Regions from separate parts of the Deinococcus arcticus genome, predicted to be linked through region 2. Evidence: riboswitches for the same ligand, from Rfam matches in the RefSeq annotation. Region 2 holds a riboswitch; the other holds the start of a gene.
The links. Region 2 has a riboswitch for thiamine pyrophosphate ahead of C8263_RS10520 (thiamine ABC transporter substrate-binding protein). Riboswitches for the same ligand answer to the same signal wherever they lie in the genome.
Positions count from the first base shown of each region.

Region 1: another riboswitch for thiamine pyrophosphate. It lies ahead of thiC (phosphomethylpyrimidine synthase ThiC); the one in region 2 lies ahead of C8263_RS10520 (thiamine ABC transporter substrate-binding protein).

Region 1 covers NZ_PYSV01000015.1:43,543-53,774, reverse strand. Annotated here, with positions in the region: gene C8263_RS14440 (aldo/keto reductase) at 1-319, opposite strand, end outside; gene C8263_RS18985 (hypothetical protein) at 424-753, opposite strand; gene C8263_RS14435 (hypothetical protein) at 758-1,552, opposite strand; gene C8263_RS14430 (hypothetical protein) at 1,647-3,182, opposite strand; TPP riboswitch at 3,425-3,537, shown strand; gene thiC (phosphomethylpyrimidine synthase ThiC) at 3,703-5,520, shown strand; gene thiE (thiamine phosphate synthase) at 5,729-6,337, shown strand; gene thiS (sulfur carrier protein ThiS) at 6,334-6,528, shown strand; gene C8263_RS14410 (thiazole synthase) at 6,530-7,330, shown strand; gene C8263_RS14405 (NAD(P)/FAD-dependent oxidoreductase) at 7,565-8,473, shown strand; gene thiD (bifunctional hydroxymethylpyrimidine kinase/phosphomethylpyrimidine kinase) at 8,470-9,249, shown strand; gene paaA (1,2-phenylacetyl-CoA epoxidase subunit PaaA) at 9,308-10,232, shown strand, end outside.
Region 2 covers NZ_PYSV01000009.1:58,179-68,410, forward strand. Annotated here, with positions in the region: gene C8263_RS10505 (DNA internalization-related competence protein ComEC/Rec2) at 1-1,951, shown strand, start outside; gene C8263_RS10510 (NUDIX domain-containing protein) at 1,976-2,425, opposite strand; gene C8263_RS10515 (hypothetical protein) at 2,475-2,933, shown strand; TPP riboswitch at 2,966-3,065, shown strand; gene C8263_RS10520 (thiamine ABC transporter substrate-binding protein) at 3,120-4,148, shown strand; gene C8263_RS10525 (ABC transporter permease) at 4,554-6,095, shown strand; gene C8263_RS10530 (ABC transporter ATP-binding protein) at 6,109-7,086, shown strand; gene C8263_RS10535 (thiamine diphosphokinase) at 7,083-7,715, shown strand; gene C8263_RS10540 (alpha/beta hydrolase) at 7,761-9,137, opposite strand; gene C8263_RS10545 (hypothetical protein) at 9,380-10,042, shown strand; gene hemL (glutamate-1-semialdehyde 2,1-aminomutase) at 10,148-10,232, shown strand, end outside.

The DNA of each region.
Region 1 (10,232 bases), on a different contig from region 2:
CCGAGTCCAGCGTGGCGGAATGAATCAGGTACAGGTCCGGCACGCGGCTCAGCGCCGCCTGGGTCTCGGGCCACTGCCGGTCCAGCGTGGCGAGGTCGTGCGTTTTGACCTCGTGGGTTTCGGCGTCCGCGCGCCAGTCGGCCACGTAGGTGTAGCCCCACTTGCTGCCCAGCACGGCCCCGCTGTGCCCCCGCGCCGCCAGCCAGCCGCCCAGAAAGGCCTCGGCGCGGCCGTAGCTGCGCGCGGCGTCAAAGTACCGCAGTCCCGCCGCCCAGGCTGCGTCCAGCACGGCCCAGGTCTGGGCCTTCAGGTCGTCCACGCCCTTGCCGGGCAGATCAGTGCCGTGGCCCAGGTTGATGTACCCGGGCCGCCCCAGTGCGGCGAGCCCCAGGCCCAGCCGGGGGGCCCCGGGGGGCAGCAGGCTCAGACGTGCCCCGCGCCGCTGCCGGCGTCCTGGCCGGGGGTGAAGTGATACGGATTCCGTTCATTTCCGTCACATCCGGGAAAGAGCCGGATGTTCCCCGCCTTCGGCGCTGTTCCAGCCCAATTCCCGGAAATCCGCATCTTTTCCTGCTCCCTTCGGTCGAAAAAATTCCGTAACTCGTTACGGAATTTTTCGGAACCCGTATGAGGGTCCGCCGCCGCTCTGCCCCGCGCCCAGCGGCGCTGCTCGCGCCAGCGCGCCCCCACCGCGCGCCACTTGGCTCTGAGGGTCAGCAGATTCAGCAGCAGGTGGATCAGGGGCCATTTCATGCTCTCAGGTACGCGGGTGGCCAGGGCAGTGTTCCCCCAGCTCGGCCGCCAGGACCGGATTCAGGTACAGGTGCAGCGTGCGGGCGAGGTCCAGGGTCCAGCTCACCGCGCCCTGGTAGGCCACTTCCAGATCGTCCAGGCCAGCCGTGACGCCCACGTAGCGCGCCAGGGCAGCGTCCCCCAGTTCGGCCTCGGCGCCGCGCGAAACATTCGGCCAGTGGTCGGTGTTGCCCACCTGCAAGCGGGCCAGCCGCAGCAGCCCGCCCTGTACCCACCCCAGCAGCTCGTGGGCGCGGATGCGCTCGCCGCGCGCCAGCACATTCAGCCCGAAGGCCAGCCAGTTCAGCAGCCGGTCCAGAATGAGCTGCGCCTCGCCCGCCGGGTCGGGGGTGCGCGCGGCCAGCACCGCCAGATGCCGGGACAGCTGGCCGTCCGTGTCCTTGACCAGCATGCGGCCGGGCCGCACGTGCTGCGGGGTCCAGCCCTCCACCCCGGGCAGACGCTCTGCGCCGACCACATGCAGCTCTACGCGGCGCAGGCCCGGCAGCAGGGCGGTGGGGGTGCCGAATTCATTGACCACAAAGTGCTGCACGTCCAGGTGGTCGGCCAGCCAGTCCCGCGCCTCCACCTGCGCGCCGGGGGTCAGAAACGCCCAGTAGTCCAGGTCACTCCAGGCGTCGGCCGCGCCCTGCGGCACGCTGCCGTAGGCGACCACATGCGAGAACCGTGCCTCGGCCTGCAGGGCGGCACGCAGCCGGGTGTCCAGGGCCAGCAGTTCAGTCAGGGCAGAGGCGGACACGCCCCCATTGTGGCCTCCTCTGGCTGGGCCTGACCGGGCACCGCCCGCCACCCCACCACAGGAAAGAGCGTGGAGGGCAGCTGCCTTCCGGCCCTTATTCCTCCTCGTACAGCTCGCCGCCGCGCTCGTCCAGCGTCCAGTCCTTCACGGCCCAGCCCCGGGCCGAGCGCACCAGGTTCACGGTCAGGGTGTAGCGTTCGCCCTCAATGTCTTCGCTGTTGGTGCGGGCATCGTTCAGGCCCAGGCTGATGGGCGCCACCACGCGGGCCTGATCGGGCCGGTCCACGGTCAGGTCCAGGCCACTGAAGGTCAAGCTGCCCAGGGCGCGCGCCGGGATGTCGGCGTTGGCGGCGAGGTTCAGCCAGGGCTGGGCGCGGGCCGCCGCCACATCAATGCGGCGCTGGACCTCAGCCCTCTGGGCGGCTGTGCGGGGCGGGGTGGTCTGGGTGAAGCTGGCCCCCACATGCTTGGACAGCGTGCTCAGGTCACCCAGCATCCGGGCCGTGACCGCCAGGGGATCGTCCTGTAACTCGGTCAGGCGGCCAGGCGAAACCCGGTAGGCCACGTAGCGCATGCCGCCACTGCGCTCATCGCGCACCAGCAGGTCGTCGCGGCCTGTGGCGCGGCGCACGGTCGCCACCGGGGCCCAGGCGGTGTCCAGGTAATACGGGTCCGGCTGCCGGGCAGGCACGGTCATCAGGGCGGGGCCAGCCACCACCTGGGCCCCCTGGGCGCGGTACAGGCGCAGGGTGGCCTGGGTGCCGCCCCCCACCATGCCCAGGTATTCGCGCTGATTCGGCGCGCTGAACGAGCCGCCCAGTCCCATCCGGGCGGCGCTGAAGGGCGCGCCCGCGCGCAGCGGCCAGTCGCTCAGGCCGTAGTCGTTCATGGCGTGGCGGATGTCGGGGCCATAGTTGGTCAGCCACGCGCGGAAGCGGGCCGGTAGCCCCTGCACGAACGCCTGCGCCTCGCCGGATTTACCGATGGCCAGCAGGGTGGCGTAATCGGCCAGCACCTCGCCGCCCCCGGTCTGGTTGGTCACCTGCCTGGTCAGGAAGCCGCGCAGCGTTCCGGGAAAGGCGCGCGAGCGGTCCACATACTGCCCGCCGACGTAGGCATACACATTCAGCAGCGGCACGCTCTCGGCAAAGCTCAGGCCGTAGGCGTAGGCAAAGCGCCAGTCCGACACCAGCAGTTCCAGCGGCCCTTTGCCGTCCAGCTGCCGGGGCGTGATGGTTTCGCTGTGGGCGCTGAAGACGCTCAGCAGCTTTCTGGGGGGCGTGCTCAGCGAATACAGCGTGTGCGTAAAACAGCAGTGGGCCCCGCCGGAAAACCCGGCCAGCAGCACCTCCGGCACGCCGTCGCCGGTCACGTCGCGGCACCAGTCCACGCTCACGGCGATGTCGCTGACCGTGGCGTAGGTGGTGCCGCCCCGGACAAGGCTGACCCGGTCTTCGGGATCGCCAAAGCCGTTCTCGCTCAGCTTCAGGGTGTAGGCGCCGCAGGTCTGGGTGCTGGTCTTGACCGGCGCGGGCCGCTCGTTCTGTGCGGCGGCGGTGGGGGCCAGCAGGGCCAGGGTCAGCAGGGAAAGGGCCAGGGGCAAGCGGGACACCAGGGGCAGTCGGGGCATGGGCAGGAACCTCCGGGAAGAACGTGGGGCAGAGGAGTATGGGGCCAGAAGACATAGGGGCAGAAGACACAGGGGCAGAAGAGATGGGAACAGCGCAGAGCAGGGTCAGTGGGTGGGGAGAGACACAGCGGTGGGGGAGCCGGGCGCCCGGGCGCTGCGCCCAGTAGAGCACCCGCCCGGGCACCCGGGGCCGCGCGGGGGCGCCCGGCCTTCGCTTTTTTCCGGGCGCGGTGTACACTCGCCGCAGTCACCAGGGGTGCCGCCCAAGAAAAAGGGCGGCTGAGAGGGCCAAGTGCCTAACCCTAGGAACCTGATCTGGTTTGTGCCAGCGGAGGGAGCGTGACGGGTGCCAGGACTGGATTGTTTGGCCCCCCTCCGAACGCGTGAGGGGGGCGTTGTCGTTATGCAGAGCTAGGAAGAGAAAGTCCCGAACAAATCGAGCGGCCTGCGCGCGGCTCGTCCTTTCAGGCTGTGCGCCCACGCGCCCGGCGCCTCTCTCTATTGCCCCTCTGGAGGCCCCATGACCACCGCCCCCCTGCCCGATCTGCTCCTGGCCCCCGAATTGACCGCGCCCTTTCCCGGCAGCGAAAAGGTGTACCTGACCGGCACCCTGCACCCCGGCGTGCGCGTGCCAGCGCGGCGCATTCGCCAGTCGCCCACCCTGGAGCGTGTGGGCGAGTTGACCCGCAGCGTGCCCAACCCGCCACTGCTGGTGCCCGACACCAGCGGCCCCTACACCGACCCCGCCGTGACGGTGGACCTGCGCGCCGGGCTGGGCTGCGCCCGCCCCTGGCTGGCCGGGGACGCGCGGCTGGAGCTTCGGGCTCACCGCCACGCGCCGGACCTGGACCAGAGTGGCCCGCTGCCCTTTTCCCGCGTGCCCCTGCCCCGGCGCGCCCGTGCGGGCGCCCAGATCACCCAGCTTCAGGCCGCGCGCCAGGGCGAAATCACGCCGGAAATGGAGTTCGTGGCCCTGCGGGAGGGGCTGCGCCAGGAAGAAGGCTTTGACCTGACCGGGCAGCACCCCGGACAGGCGTTTGGGGCCGCCATTCCGCGCGAGATCACGCCTGAATTTGTGCGCGCGGAGGTGGCGCGGGGCCGGGCGGTCATCCCCGCCAACATCAACCACCCGGAACTGGAACCCACCATCATTGGCCGCAACTTCCGGGTGAAGGTGAATGCCAACCTGGGCACCAGCATCGTCACCAGCTCGATTGAGGAAGAGGTGGGCAAGATGATCTGGGCCACCCGCTGGGGCGCAGACACGGTCATGGACCTGTCCACGGGCCGCCACATTCACCCCACGCGCGAGTGGATCGTCCGGGGCAGCGCCGTGCCGGTGGGCACGGTTCCCATCTACCAGGCGCTGGAAAAGGTCGGCGGCGTGGCCGAGGACTTGACCTGGGCCGTGTACCGCGACACCCTAATTGAACAGGCCGAGCAGGGCGTCGATTACATGACGGTGCATGCGGGCGTGCGGCTGGCCCACCTGCCGCTGACCGCGCGGCGGCGCACCGGGCTTGTCTCGCGCGGGGGCAGCATCCTGGGCAAGTGGTGTCTGGCGCACCACCAGGAAAACTTCCTGTACACGCACTTTGCCGAGATCTGCGAGCTGCTGGCCGCCTACGACGTCACCTTCAGCCTGGGCGACGGCCTGCGCCCGGGGTCCATTGAGGACGCCAACGACGCCGCGCAGTTTGCCGAGCTGGAGACGCTGGGCGAACTGACGCAGGTGGCCTGGGCCCACGGGGTTCAGACCATGATTGAGGGGCCGGGGCACGTGCCCATGCAGCTGATCCGCGAGAACATGACCCGCCAGCTGGCCGTGTGCCAGGAAGCCCCCTTTTACACCCTGGGGCCGCTGACTACCGACATTGCGCCGGGGTACGACCACATCACGTCGGCCATCGGGGCGGCGCAGATCGCGTGGTACGGCACGGCGATGCTGTGCTACGTGACCCCGAAAGAGCACCTGGGTCTGCCGGACCGCCAGGACGTGCGCGACGGCGTCCTGGCCTACCGCATTGCCGCCCACGCCGCCGACCTCGCCAAGGGCCACCCCGGCGCCCAGGCCCGCGACAATGCCCTGAGCAAGGCCCGCTTTGAGTTTCGCTGGCAGGACCAGTTTGGCCTCAGCCTGGACCCGGAGAAGGCGCGCGCCCTGCACGACGAGACCCTGCCCGCCGACGCCGCCAAAACCGCGCATTTTTGCTCCATGTGCGGCCCGCAGTTCTGTTCCATGAAACTCAGCCACGACCTGCGCGCCCCCGAGGTGCTGGCCGGGCTGGAGGCCAAGGCGCAGGAGTTCCGCGCGCAGGGCGGCGAGATTTATGGGTGAGGAGCTGAGAGAGGAGAGGCTGGGTCGAGGCGTCGAGTGGTTGAGCGGTCGGGAGGACGGAGGGGAAAGGGGCACTGGGTTTTCCGGGCGGGAAGGCCAGGAACCGGCGGGGGCCGAGGTTTCGCCCCGTCTGCCTGGGCAGGTCAGCCCTTCCTTGACTCTTAGCCCATCAGACCCTCTGACCAGCCCCCTGGGGCACCTGTACCTCGTGGCCACCCCCCGCCCTGGCCAGCCCGAAGGCGACTTTCTGGCGCGCGTGGCCGCCGCGCTGGACGGCGGCGCCGACACGCTGCAACTGCGCTGCAAGGACTGGGAGGCGCGGCCGTACATCGCGCTGGGCGAGCAGGTGGCCGCCCTCAGCCGCGCGCGCGGGGTGCCCCTGTTCATCAACGACCGTGTGGATGTGGCCCTGGCCTGCGGCGCCGACGGGGTGCACCTGGGCCAGAGCGACCTGCCGCCCGGGTGGGCGCGGCAGCTGGGGCCGGGGCTGCGGGTGGGGCTCAGCACCCACGCATCCGCGCAGGCCGCAGCCGCCCTGGCGCAGGCGCCCGCGTATATCGCGGCCGGTCCGGTGCACCGCACCCCCACCAAACCGGGGCGCGCAGCCGCTGGTCTGACCTACATCCGGCAGGTGGCGGCGCTGCGGCCCCAGGTGCCCTGGTATGCCATTGGTGGCCTGGACGCGGGCAATGTTCACGAGGTCCTGGCAGCCGGGGCCAGCCGGGTGGCGGTAGTCCGTGCGGTGCTGGACGCCCGCGACCCTGCACAGGCAGCGGCCGAATTGCGCGCGGCCCTCCGGCAGGAGGGGCCCGCATGATCGTCAATGGCGAAGCCCGGCCCTTTACCCCGGGCCTGACTCTGTGGGGTCTGCTGCGCGACCTGGGCACCGAGCCCGCCCGCGTGGCGGTGGCCGTGAACGACGACTTTTACCCCGGCGCCCGCGTGCCGGACCGCGAACTGAAGGAAGGCGACGTGATTGAAATCGTGCGGATCATCGGGGGGGGCTGAGGTGCGGGGTGACCCCTTCGAGCTGGGCGGGCGCACCTTCGCCTCGCGCCTGATGACCGGCACCGGCAAATTCACCGATTACGGCGTGATGCGTGAGGCCCTGGCCGCCAGCGGCTCGCAGATTGTCACGGTGGCCATTCGCCGCGTGGAGCTGAAGGCGCCGGGGCACGGCGGCCTGCTGGACGTCCTGGACTGGGACCGCCTGCAACTGCTGCCCAACACCGCCGGCTGCCGCACCGCCGCCGAGGCCGTGCGGGTGGCCCGGCTGGCCCGCGCGGCCACCGGCACGAAGTGGATCAAGCTGGAGGTGATCCCGGACGCCCGTTATCTGCTGCCCGATCCGGTGGGCACGCTGGCCGCCGCACAGGAACTGGCCGCCGACGGCTTTACCGTTCTGCCCTACGTGCAGCCCGACGCCGTGCTGGCCCGCGCCCTGGAGGGGGTGGGCTGCGCGGCCGTGATGCCCCTGGCCAGCCCCATCGGTTCTGGGAAGGGCCTGCGTACCCCGGACCTGCTGAAAACCGTGCTGGACGGCGCGGCGGTGCCCGTGGTGGTGGACGCCGGACTGGGCGTGCCCAGCGACGCCGCCCAGGCGCTGGAACTGGGCGCGGGCGCTGTGCTGGTCAACACTGCCATTGCCGAGGCCCGCGATCCGGTGGGCATGGGCCACGCCTTTGCCCTGGGGGTGCAGGCCGGCCGCGCGGCGTTTCTGGCCGGGCGCATGGGGGTGCGCGAACACGCCAGCCCCAGCAGTCCGCCGGGCGGCGTGCCCCGCCTCCCCGACCCGGAAGTGCCGGTATGAAGAGGTTGAAGGGTCTGACAGCGGCTGCCAGTTCCATTGAGGGGCTTTTTCCTCAACGCCTCTGGGTTCTGTTGTGAGGGTCAAAGGGGATGGCCTCAGGAGCCGAGGTGGGGGCGGAGGCTCTCTGTGGCGAGGAATCAGTCGAGGCGTCGAGGAGCCCAGACGCCGAGCGCTGCTCTGTCCCGATCCCTCGACTTCCCGACCCCTCGACCGCGCCGCGCGCACGCCCCACCCATGACTGCCCGCGAAGTCATCGTGGTCGGCGGCGGCCTGATCGGGTCGCTGGTCGCCTTCACGCTGCGCCGCGCTGGAGCCGATGTGCTGGTGCTGGACGCCGGGCGGCGCGGGGCCGCGTGGCGCGCGGCGGGGGGCCTGCTGACCCCGGACGGCGAGCGCCTGCGCGGCACGCCCCTGGAACCAGACGCGCTGGCGGGCCTGCGCCACTGGCCGGGGCTGGCGCGGGACCTGGAAACGGCCAGCGGCCAGCCGGTGTTCTTCCGGGAAGGGGTGCGCCGCCTGAAGGCCAGCGGAGGGGAGGCCTGCACGCCCGGCGAGGCCAGCCTGCACCCGCCGTCGGTGGTGCGGGCCGCGCGGCAGACCGTGCAGGTGGTGGCCGCGCAGGTGGTGGGGCTGGACCCGGTGCGGGGCGGCGTGTGGGTGCGCGCGGCGGCGGGCGAGTGGCACGCCCAGACCGTCGTGCTGGCGGCCGGGGCCTGGAGCGGCGCCTTTGGCCTGCCCGTGACGGCGGTGCAGGGGCAGGCGCTGCTGCTGGACAGCCCGGCCGAGGTGGGTGCTCTATACGGCCCCCTCACGCGCGGCTTTCCCCCCTACGCCCTGAGTCGGCCAGACGGGGTGTATGTGGGGGCGACCTCACGCCCCTCATGGGCCACCACGCCCGATCCCCACGCCACCCGCTGGCTGCTGGGCGTGGCGCGGCAGCTGGTGCCTGAGGTCAAAACCCCGGTGCAGACGCGCCTGGTGGGCCTGCGCCCGGTCACACCGGATGGGCTGCCGCTGGTGGCCCCGCACCCTGGCCTGCCCGGCGTGGTGGTCGCGGCCGGCCACGGGCGGCACGGCGCGCTGCTGGCCCCGGTGACGGCGGCGCGGGTGCTGGCGCTGGTGGGGGCGGGGGTGCCCGCATGACGGCTCCGGTGGCGCTGACCATTGCAGGCTCTGATTCTGGCGGCGGGGCCGGCATTCAGGCGGACCTGAAAACCTTCGAGGCGCATGGAGTGTACGGCACCAGCGTCCTGACCCTGGTGACCGCCCAGAACACCTGCGGCGTGCGGGGGGCGTGGCCACTGCCGCCCGGACAGGTGGCCGCCCAGCTGGAGGCGGTCCTGGACGATTTTCCGGTGGCGGCGGTCAAGACCGGAGCCCTGGGAAATGCTGACCTCATGCGCGTGGTGGCGGCGGGGCTGCGTGGGCGTGGCCTGCCCCTGGTCGTGGACCCGGTGATGCTGGCCAAGGGCGGCGACCCCCTGCTGGCCCCGGATGCCCTGGAGGCGCTGCTAGAGGAGCTTTTTCCTCTGGCCACCCTGATCACGCCGAATGTGCCGGAGTGGACGGCCCTGCAGGCAGCGGGGGCGTCTGAAGCTCTGCCCCTGCTTCTCAAGGGTGGGCATGCCCCCGGCGAAACGGTGGTGGATACCCTGCGCGCCGGCCCCCACCCCCTCACCCTGACGGCGCCGCGCCAGTACACCCGCCATACCCACGGCACCGGCTGCACCCTGTCGGCGGCCATCGCGGCCCATCTGGCGCGCGGGCTGACTCTGCCGGCGGCGGTGGGGGAGGCCCACCTCTATGTTCAGCGGGCGTTGCGCGCCGCGCCGGGGCTGGGCGCCGGGCATGGCCCGCTGGGGCACCGCGAGGCTGGACAACCCAGCGCCGCTGTGAGACCTGCGCCACACCCTGCCTAACGCCCGTTAGGTACACTGGGGGAAGTTCACATTGCCAGTCCACAGTGGAGGTGGCCGCATGACCCAACCCCAGACCTACCCCGCCGGCGAAACCGCCGAGCAGCACGCTGCATTCGAGGCCCGCATTGCGCGCGGCGAGAAGATTGAAGCCGGCGACTGGATGCCCGCCGAGTACCGCCGCCAGCTGATCCGCATGATTTCCCAGCACGCCCACAGCGAAGTGGTGGGCATGTTGCCCGAAGGCGAGTGGATTTCCCGCGCCCCCAGCCTCAAGCGCAAGACCATCCTGATGGCCAAGGTGCAGGACGAGGCCGGGCACGGCCAGTACCTCTACCACGCTGCCGAAACCCTGGGCGCCACCCGCGAGGACATGCTTCAGGCGCTCCTGTCGGGCAAGGCCAAGTACTCCAGCATCTTTAACTACCCCACCCACACCTGGGCGGACGTGGGCATGATTGGCTGGCTGGTGGACGGCGCCGCCATTAAAAACCAGACCATGCTGGCCGGGTGCAGTTACGGCCCCTACAGCCGCGCGATGGTCCGCATTTGCAGCGAAGAGACCTTCCACCACAAGCAGGGCAAGGAAATGATCGTGGCCTACGCCCAGGGCACGCCGCAGCAGCGCCAGATGGCCCAGGAGGCCCTGAACCGCTGGTGGTGGCCCGCCATGATGATGCTGGGGCCACACGACGCCGACAGCCCGAATACCGGCGCGCTGGCGAAGTGGGGCATCAAGCTTAAGACCAACGATGAGGTCCGCCAGGAGTTCATCAACGAGCATGTCCCCGAACTGATGGAAGCCGGCCTGACCATCCCCGACCCCGACCTGCACCAGGATGAGCAGGGCAACTGGAAGCACGGCCCCATCGACTGGACCGAGTTCTGGGCCGTCATCAGGGGCGAGCAGGGCCTGAACAGGGAGCGCCTGGGCACGCGGCAGGCCGCCCACGACGAGGGCGCCTGGGTGCGCGAGGCGTTGCAGG
Region 2 (10,232 bases):
CTGGCTGGGCGCCCAGGTGACCTTGAAGGGCGAGTGGGACGGCCAGTTTCTGACGCTGAGTGCGCCGCGCGCCCGGCTGGCGGTGAGTCCCAAACCTGCACAGGGCCCCGGCGTGCTAGAGGTAGCTGGCCGCCTGGTGGCCCCGCAGGGCCGCGACGTGCCGGGCGGCTTTGATCAGGCCGCGTGGTTGCGGTCCCAGGGGGGCCTGCTGGTGCCCACCCCCGGCGCGGTGCTGGTGGGGGCCAGGGTTAGGGCCCACCAGCCGGAAGGCGGGCTGCGCGGCTGGTTCCGCCGGGGCCTCAGTGCTGGCCTGACCGAGCGGCAGGCCGCGCTGATGCAGGCGATTGAGCTGGGCGACCGGAGCGACATCAGCCGGGAGGAATTTGCCGAGGGGTACGCGGTGCGCGACGCCTTCGCCCGCGCCGGGCTGGCCCACCTGATGGCCCTGTCGGGGCAGAACGTGGCCCTGATTACCGGGGTGCTGGTGTGGCTGCTGATTCGCTTGGGGGCCGCGCCGGCGTGGCGCTACGGCCTGCCGGCGGCCCTGCTGCTGCCGTACCTGCTGCTGGTGCAGCCCTCGCCCAGCATCACGCGGGCAGTGATCATGGGCGCGGCGGTGCTGATTGCCCTGGCGCTGGGCCGGGGTCGCCCCGATCCCCTGGGTCTGATTGCCCTGGCGGCGCTGGCCTGCCTGCTGCCCTTTCCGCTGTGGCTGCTGGACGTGGGCTTTCAGCTGTCGTTTCTGGCGGTGCTGGCCCTCACGCAGACCCTGCGCGTGGCCGGGCGCCTGCCCGCGCGCTGGCCCCACGCCCTGCGGCTGGCGATCAGCGCGACCCTGCTGGCCGAACTGGGCACCCTGCCGGTGGTGGCGGGGACCTTCGGGCAGCTGCCGCTGGTGGGGCTGCCGGCCAATCTGGTGGCGGGGGTCATCATGGCCGCGCTGGTGCCCCTGGGCTTTGTGGCCGGGCTGCTGGGCCCACTGGCCGCGCCGCTGAATGTGGTCAGTGGCCTGCTGGCCTCGGCGCTGCTGGCGGTGGCCGAAACCTTTGGCCGCGCGCCGGTGCTGAGCTGGGGCGCCATTGGCGCAGCGGGGGTGGTGGCCTACGCCACAGCCCTGGGCGCCGGGTGGCTGTGGCTGCTGGGCCGGGTGCGGGCCCGCACGGCGCTGGGCACCCTGCTGGCCTGTCTGCTGCTGACCGCCCTGCCCGGCTGGCTGCGCCCCGCGCGCGAGGTGGTGTTTCTGGACGTGGGCCAGGGCGACAGCACCCTGATTCGTCTGCCGGGCCTGACGATGCTGGTTGACGCGGGCGGCTCGGTGGGCAGCGACTATGACGTGGGCGGGCGCACCGTGGTGCCGGCCCTGCGCGCGCTGGGGGTGCGCCAGCTGGACGTACTGGTGGCCACCCACGCCGACACCGACCACATTGAGGGCGTGCCGGCGGTGCTGCGCGCCCTGCCGGTGGGGGAACTGTGGGTGGGCCACCGCAAGCGCGGCGACCCGGTGCTGGACGCCGCGCTGGCCGAAGCCCAGGCCCGGGGCGTGCCGGTGCGCGAGGTGCGCCGGGGAGACCGCGTGCAGGCGGCGGGCGCTGCGCTGACGGTGCTGTGGCCCACCGGCCAGGACTGGCACGACGAGGACAACGAAAACAGCGTGGCCCTGACCCTGGAATCGCGCGGCTGGCGCGCGGCGTTTCTGGGCGATCTGGCCCAGGCCGGCGAGGCGATGGCAGGGCCCGGGAATCTGGACCTGCTGAAAGCCGCTCACCACGGCAGTCGCCATTCCACCGGCGCGGCGCTGCTGACCCAGGCCACCCCCGCCGACACCGTGATCAGCGTGGGCCGTAACACCTACGGGCACCCCCACCCCGACGTGCTGGCGCGGCTGGCGCAGGCCGGCTCGAAGGTCTGGCGCACCGATCAGGTGGGGACGGTGCGCTGGCCGGTGCCGTAGGAGGCCGTGAGCCGTGGGAACAGATTAAAGGAGCGCGCGCAGGCCGTCCCAGCCGTCAATCAGTTCGGTCAGGCGCTGGCCGCCGACCAGATGGGCCTCCAGAATGCCGGGCAGCCAGGGCAGCACATCAGGCGGCAGCGCGTCCAGCCCAAACCAGCCCACCGCCGAGGTTTTGTCCAGCGGCTGGGGCTCGCCTTGCCACGTGCGGGTCAGGAAGAACACATCCAGGCCTGCCGTGCCCTCCAGGTCGTAGCGGCAGGCGCCCAGGCAGGTCAGGTCGGCCGGGTCCACGTTCAGGCCCACCTCTTCCCGGGTTTCACGCGCCGCGGCCTGGGCCAGGCTCTCGCCAGCCTCCACGCGCCCGCCGGGCAGGCCCCACAGCCCACTCGCATAGGACGACCCCGCGCGGCGCCCCAGCAGCACGCGCCCCTGTCCGTCTTGCACCACCAGCCAGGACACCAGATGAAACGTCATGCGCTCAGGGTGGCATGAGCCGGGTGATCCTTGGCTCTAGGCTGGGGCCATGAGCTGCATTCTGCGCGTCTGGGGGCACTTTGATGTGACCGCGTTTCTGGCCGGCACAGACCTCACCCCACATCACGTCTGGCGCGAGGGGGAACCCCAGCGCTTTCCTTCCGGTATCGCGCGTGACTCTGGTTTTCTGGTCGCTGCCAGCCCGGCCGACTTCTGCCAGCCCGAACAACAGGTTGAAGACGTGATCGCCTTCCTGCAGACGCACCACGCCAGCCTGCTGAAGCTGAATGGCCTGCTGACAGCGGCAGACCCGGACTGGGACCACACCGCTGCGGAACTGGACTTTGGCATTGAAGACCGTGTGGGCACCCTGGATGAACGCGGGCAGGAAATTGTGCTTCAGGGCGACCATTTTCCCCGTGCCCTCATTCAACTGGCGGGGCAGCTTGGCCTGGGCCTGACCGTCTCCCGGTATCCCCGCACGCTCCCCGAGGACGCTGAAGCCTGAGCCCACCGCCTGCCCATGCGCTATCTTCGCGGGTGCGTCACCGGGGGTGCCCACTCAAAGAGGCGGGCTGAGACTTACCCCAGGAACCTGATCCGGGTCATTCCGGCGGAGGGAGCGTGACCGGCCTGCCCCGCTCCCTGTGGGCGCAGGCCCCCGCTTCCCCTCGTGACGCGAGGGGACTTTTTGATGCGCACAACACTGCTTCTGGGCCTGCTGCTGGCCGGGGCCGCCCAGGCCCAGACCACCCTGACCGTGATTACCCACGACTCGTTTGACGTGGACAGGAAGCTGATCGCCGCCTTCGAGAGCGCCAACAGGGTCAAGGTGCGCTTCGTGAAAGGCGGCGACGCGGGCGAACTCCTGAACCGCCTGATCCTGACCCGCCGCGCGCCCATTGCCGACGTGGTGTATGGCCTGGACAACAGCCTGCTGCCCCGCGCGAAGCAGGCCGGGATTCTGGAACCTTACCGGTCCCCGGCCCAGGGCCGCGTGCCCGCCGAATACCGCCTGGACGACACGGGGCTGCTGAACACCGTGGATTACGGCTTCGTGGCCCTGAACTACGACCGCGCGTGGTTCGAAAAGGCCGGGCTGGCGCTGCCCAGAACCCTGGATGACCTGAAAACGCCGGCCTACGCCAAGTTGACCGTGGTGCAGAGCCCGGCCACCAGCAGCCCGGGCCTGGCCTTCCTGCTGGCCACCGTGAACCACTACGGCGAGGCGGGCGCGTGGGCGTGGTGGCGCGCGGCGCGTGCAGGCGGCATGAAGGTCACGCGCGGCTGGAGTGAGGCCTATTACAAGGACTTCACGAAAAACGGCGGCAGGTACCCCATCGTGCTGTCCTACGCCAGCAGCCCCGCCGCCGAGGTTTTTTACGCCGACGGCTTTAACCCCGCCCGTCTGCCTGCCCAGAGCCCCACGGGCAACCTGTTCCTGCCGGGCAGCGTGTACACCCAGCTCGAAGGCGTGGGCATCCTGAAGGGCACCAAACAGCCTGCCCTGGCCCGCAAGTTCGTGGACTTCATGCTGAGCGCGCCCGTACAGGCCGATATTCCCACCCGCATGTGGATTTACCCAGCGGCCAAGGCCACACCCCTGAACCCCGTGTTCAGGTTCGCCCAGCAGCCGAAGGTGGAGCCCATCAAGCCGGCTGTCAGCGCCAACCCCCAGCGCCTTGTGGACGCCTGGGTGACACAGGTGCTGCGCGCAAGGTGAGGAAAGGGAGGCAGTTGGCGGGAAGCGGAGCGCGGAAAAAACAAACAGGCCACCCCACGCTGACCTTTAGCTTTTCAGAGTAGAACTTGCTGGGCCGCACCAAGCCTTCCTGCCCCTGGAGCGCCCAGATCCAGACGAGGCCGTCGTGCGCGCAGCGCGCGGGCCATTGCGGTGGGGCGGAGGATGGCGTCGAAGCCGGACACGTCAACGAAGAGAGAAGCCCAGCCGACTCCAGTAAAAACTCTTGCCCAGTGCGAACGTTTGCTCCCCCTGCCACCAGGTTCCAGGCGCATGAGTCTAACCAGTGGCAACGCGCAGGCCGCCCTGCGCGGCGAAGTCGTCTCCCCTCTGCTGCGCAGCTCTGCGAGTCTGGGGGTGGGGCCTACGAAACAAAACCACAAGCCCATGACCCACTTCCTCCCCTGGCTCCTGGCCCTCCCGGGTCTCCTCTTCCTCACCCTCTTCCTGGCCCTGCCCCTGACCCGCACCCTCCTCGAAGGCGGCGTGACCCTGGCTGTCTGGCAGGACCCCTATTTCCAGTCCCGCCTGGTCTGGACGCTGACCCAGGCCGCCCTGAGCGCCGCCCTGGCCCTGATTCTGGGCGTGCCGCTGGCCTACCTGCTGTCCCGCTACGAGGTGCGCGGCAAGGCCCTGTTGCTGCGCCTGCTGCTGCTGCCCTTTGTTACCCCCACGCTGGTGGCGGTGCTGGGCCTTACGGCCCTGCTGGGGCCGCAGGGCATGGTCACACGCTGGACCGGGCTGGACCTGAGCGATACCCCAGCCCTGCTGGTGCTGGGCAACCTGTTTTTTAACCTGCCGGTTATGGTGCGCCTGAGCCACGCGGCCTTCGTTCGGGTGTCGCCAGGGCTGCTGGGCGCGGCGCGGTCGCTGGGGGCCCCGGCGTGGCGGGCCGCCTGGGACGTGGCGCTGCCGCTGGCGCTGCCCGGGGTGCTGGCGGGCACCGCGCTGGTGTTTCTGTATTCGGCCCTGAGCTTTGGTCTGCCCCTGGCCCTGGGCGGCGAGCGCTACGCCACGCTGGAGGTAGAAATCTACACCCTGACCGCCCTGCAACTGCGCTTATCAGAAGCCAGCGCCCTGATCGTGGGGCAACTGGCACTGACCCTGCTGGTCACCGGGGCCTACGTGGCCCTGAGCCGGGGCGGCAGTGGAGTCAGCGTGGGCGGCCTGCCCCGGGCGCAGGGCGGCGTGCGGGCCGCGCTGCTGGGCCTGGGCACCGTGACCATGCTGATCTGCTTTGCCCCGCTCCTGGCCGTGGTGGTGCGCGGCCTGTGGGGGTCGGCAGGGCCCACGCTGGCCTTCTGGCAGGGCGTGCTGGCCGATGAGTCCACGCCGGCCCTGGTGGGCAACACGCTGCGCTTTGGCCTGCTGGCGCTGACCGGGGCCACCGTGCTGGGCGGTCTGTACGCCCTGGGGGCGTGGCGGGCGCGGTCCCGGGTGCTGGACCTGCTCTCGCTGCTGCCGCTGATGGTCTCGCCGGTCAGTCTGGCGGCCGGATACCTGCTGGCCTATCCGGCGCTGGCGGCCACGCTGCCGCTGCTGATCGCCGCCTACACGCTGCTGGCGTGGCCGCTGGTGGTGCGCTCGGTGCTGCCGGCCCTGCGCGCCATTCCCCCCCGGCTGCACGAGGCCGCCCGGTCGCTGGGGGCCAGCCCCGGCGCGGCGTTCCGCACCGTGACGTGGCCGCTGGCCTTGCCCGCGCTGCGCGGCGGCGGCGCGCTGGCCCTGGCCACGGTGCTGGGCGAATTCGGCGCGACCCTGGTGCTCACCCGCCCCGAATGGGCCACCCTGTCCACCGGCCTGTATGAGCGCCTGGGCCGCCCCGGCGAGCGCAATCTGGGCGAGGCCTGCGCGCTGGCCACGGCCCTGCTGCTGCTGTCCACCCTGGCCTTTGCCCTGCTGGACGGTGGCAAAGGCGAGGTGACGTGAGATGCTGGAGGGCATGAGCGCTGCAGCGGCCCTGACCCTGAGCGGCCTGCACAAAGCCTTCGGAACCGTGCAGGCTGTTCAGAACGTGTCGCTGACCGTGGCGCGCGGCGAAACCGTGGCCCTGCTGGGGCCATCAGGCTGCGGCAAGAGCACGGTGCTGCGGCTGGTGGCCGGCCTGGAGCGCCCAGACGCCGGCACCGTGGCTGTGGGCGGACGCGACGTGACCCGCCAGCCCCCGGAAACGCGGGGCGTGGGGCTGGTGTTTCAGGACTACGCCCTGTTTCCCCACCTGAGCGTGCTGGACAACGTGGCCTATGGCCTGCGGGTGCGGGGCGTGGCCCGCGCCGCTGCCCAGGCCCAGGCACGCGAGGCCCTGGCCCTGGTGGACCTGACCGGACTGGACGGGCGGCGCCCCGCGCAGCTCTCGGGCGGGCAGGCGCAGCGGGTGGCCCTGGCGCGCGCCCTGGCCACCCGTTCACCGCTGCTGCTGCTGGACGAGCCCATGTCCAACCTCGACGAGCGCCTGCGCTCAGACCTGCGGGCCGGGCTGCGCGGCCTGTTCGCCCGCATAGACGCCGGGGTGCTGCTGGTCACGCACGACCAGCGCGAGGCCCGCGCCCTCGCTGGGCGGGTGGTGATTCTGCGGGCAGGCGCCCTGGTGCAGGCTGGCCCCACGGAGACAGTATTTGCCCAGCCCGCCACCGCCTGGGTGGCGGCCTTTCTGGGTGAGCGCAACCTGCTGCCGGCCGGGCCCGGGCAGGTGCGTCATGTGCCGGAAACCGCGCTGCAGCTGGGCCCTGGCGGGCCCTGGCCCGTCGTGGCCCGCCAGAGCACCGAAAGCGGGCTCGTGGTCACCGTGGCCCACGCGCTGGGCCCGCTCACCCTGACCCTCAGCCCCCGGGAAGCCGGGCTGCTGGCGGGCAATACCCTGCGCCTGAGCGTGGATGAGGCGCAGGTGCGCCCGCTGCCCGATGACCGGGAGCAGGAATGATCGCCTGGATTCTGGTGGGCGGGCGGCTGGTGGACACGCCCCTGCTGCGCGCCCTGCCCCGCCCCGCGCTGGTGGTGGCGGCCGACGGCGGCGCGCGGCACGCGGCCCCGCTGGGCCTGAAGGTGGACCTGTGGGTGGGCGATTTTGATTCCTCAGCGGGGCTGGCGCTCTCGGCCCCGCGCGAGGTCTTCCCTGCCGCCAAGGCCGCCACCGACGCCGAACTGGCGGTGGAAGCGGCGCTGCAACGGGGTGCCCGCGAACTGGTGGTCGTGGGGGCGTTCGGGGGCCGCTTTGACCACACGCTGGGGCTGGCGCTGGGCGCTGTGCGGCTGGCTGGGGAGGGCCGGCGCGTGACCCTCACCAGCGGCGACGAATGGGGCTGGCCGCTGCTGCCGGCCTCGCCCCTGGCGCTGGCCCTGCCCCCGGGTGCCACCCTCAGCGTCCTGGCGCTCACGGCCCTGCGCGGCCTGACCCTGCGGGGCGTGCGCTGGCCGCTGCCCGGCGCGGATATTCCCCAGGGCAGCGGCTGGACGATCAGCAATGAGGTGCAGGCGGCCGGGGTTCATGCCTCTTTGAGAAGCGGGCAGGCGCTGGTGACCGCGTTGCCCGGAAACGAGCCTGAACACTGACAAGGGAGCGGCTGATTCAGGCCGCCCCCTCTCTTTCCCCCTGGTTCAGTTCGCCGGGCAGGCCTCCACACCCGCGCGGGTGCCCCGGGTAAAGCGGCAGCCATAGGCGGGGTCGGCCACCACGCTGGCGGTGGTCACGTCGTCGCCAGCAGGCTTCATGCCAGTGGCCTCCCACTTCACCAGATCGGCGAACGCCTCGGTCAGCTCTGCCGGGCTGAATTCGCAGTGCCCCGCGGCGCGAATGGCGCGCTGCACCAGCCGGTCGCCGTTCCCCGCTGCGGTCACGGCCGCGCGGTACAGCTGCTGGTGGCGGAAGGGCACGTAAAAGTCCCCGGTGGTGTGCAGGGTCAGCACCGGCACGCTCACCTCGCCGTTCACGCGCGGCAGCCAGCGCACGCTGCCAGGGCGCGCGGGGTTGGCGTCGGGGGCCGCGCCCACCCGCACAATGCTGGCGTTAAAAAGCTTCTCGGCCTCGGTGGGGGTGGCCCCGGCCGTCCAGCGGTAGGTGGTGCCCACGTTGCTGTAGATGTTGCGCGGCAGGATCCCCATAACTGTGCCGTCGGCCCCGCCGGTGCTCAGGACAACCTGCTGCCATTGGGCGCTGCGAAAGCCCAGTTCAAAGGCCGGGCGCGGGCCACCGGTGAGGGTGCGGGCGATCTCGCGCAGCTTGGCGCCCTGGGTGGCATTCTCCTGCCAGGTCGCGCCGCTGGCCGTGCTGAAGCTGGCTGCCAGAATGTCGGGCAGGGCAGCGCGGAAGGCGTCCTGGCCCTGGGGGAAGGTCTTGGGGCCCAGGCCCGCCAGTTGCGCGGCCACCAGCGGGTAGTCGCCCAGCCACTGAAACTGGTAATCCTCGTCCATCACGCCGCACAGGGGCAGGGCGGCGGCGTAGGCGGTCTTGTTTTTCGCGCTCTGCTGCGTTTCCTTTTCCACCGCTGCGCCCGCCACGTGCCCGCCCATGCTCACGCCCACGATCAGGGTCTTTTTCGGGGCTGCGTACTTGCCACCCGTCAGGCCCACAAAGGCGTTGGCCAGGGCATTGGTGTCTTCCACACCCGCCTGCACGTCGTAGAAGTTGGCGCTGTAAGAGCTGGCGGCCCAGGCGTAGCCCTGGCTCAGCCACAGGGCGCGCAGGGGTGGGGTCTGCACCCGCAGGTCCTTGCCCTCGCCCGCGTAGCCGTGGGCATACATCACCAGCTGGCCGTTCCAGTTGGCGGGCACTTCTATGGCGTAGCTGGCCTCGCCGCGCAGGCCAGCCATCTTGCCCTGGAACAGTTCGGCGCCCGTCACGGCACTGATGGTGGGCACCACCGCCGTGAAGGCGCGGGTGTCGTGCGCGCGGGTGTCGGGCACAGGGGGCGGGGGCAGCGGCGTACAGGCGCTCAGGGCCAGGGCCGAGAGCAGGGCAGCAGTCAGGGCGCGCATAGGGGAAACCTCCGGGAGAAAGGGGATAGAGACGAACTTCGGTCTGTGGCGGCTCCATCCCAGAACAGCACCGGGCCGGCGCGGGGCTCCCAGCAGCTCGCGCAGCTTCGGCGGCCTGGGGTGCGCCAGCGTTGGGGCCAGACATGGTTTGAACCGGGTTCAATTGGACAACGGCCCGGCGATGATAGCGTTTCCACCCCGCGCCGGGAACCCACGCGGGCCCCCCCTCGTAGGGGGCAGAGATGAGACAGGTCGGAATGAATGGACGGGGACTGGGCTGCGGGTGTCTGGGCTGTGGCGGCGGCACGCTGCTGGTGCTGGCGCTGCTGGGGGGTCTGGCGTGGTTTATGGTGATTCAGCCCGCGCGCAACTTCCTGGCCGGCCTGTCGCAACCCGCCCAGACGCAAACCCAGCCCCAGACCGGTGCCCAGAGCAGTGGCGGCACGGCCCCCGGCGCAGCGGCCAACGCCCCCCTCACCCGGGCAGAGGTTCAGCGCTTCGTGCGCGTGCGCCGCGAGGTCCGCAACGCCCTGGGCTCCTCGTTCACTGGCGTGCAGCAGGTCTGGACCGACATCCAGAACGGCCAGAGCCCCAACGTGCTGCAGATGATGGCGGTGCTGCGCAACGCGGGCAGCAGCGTGGGCGCCGCGCGCCAGGCCCAGGCGGCGGCCCTGGCCAAGGAAGGCATGAGCCCCGAGCGCTACGCTCAGGTCCGCGCGGCTGTGAACCGCGCCCTGGGCCTGCCCACCGTGGACTTCGCCCAGGCGGCCCAGGCCCTGCAGAACGGCCAGCTGCCGGACCTCAGCAGCACCGTGCAGGCGGGCGGCGGCCCGGACCGCGCCCTGGTGGAGCCCTTCCGGCGAGAGCTGAGCGCCACGGCGGCGGCGGGCCTGCTGGGGTTGTAAACTCCCGCCCGCGTTCGCGCCGCCCAGCAGGCCCGGTGCCGCTGGGCGGCGTTCTGTGGGCTGGCGCCCGTACAGCAGCCCCGGGGCTCCGGTAAGGTGGGCGGCATGACCACCGACGCTTCTTCTGTGTCCAGCCCAACAGCGCGTTCGGAAGCGCTGTTTGCGCGGGCCCGCGCCGTCACGCCCGGCG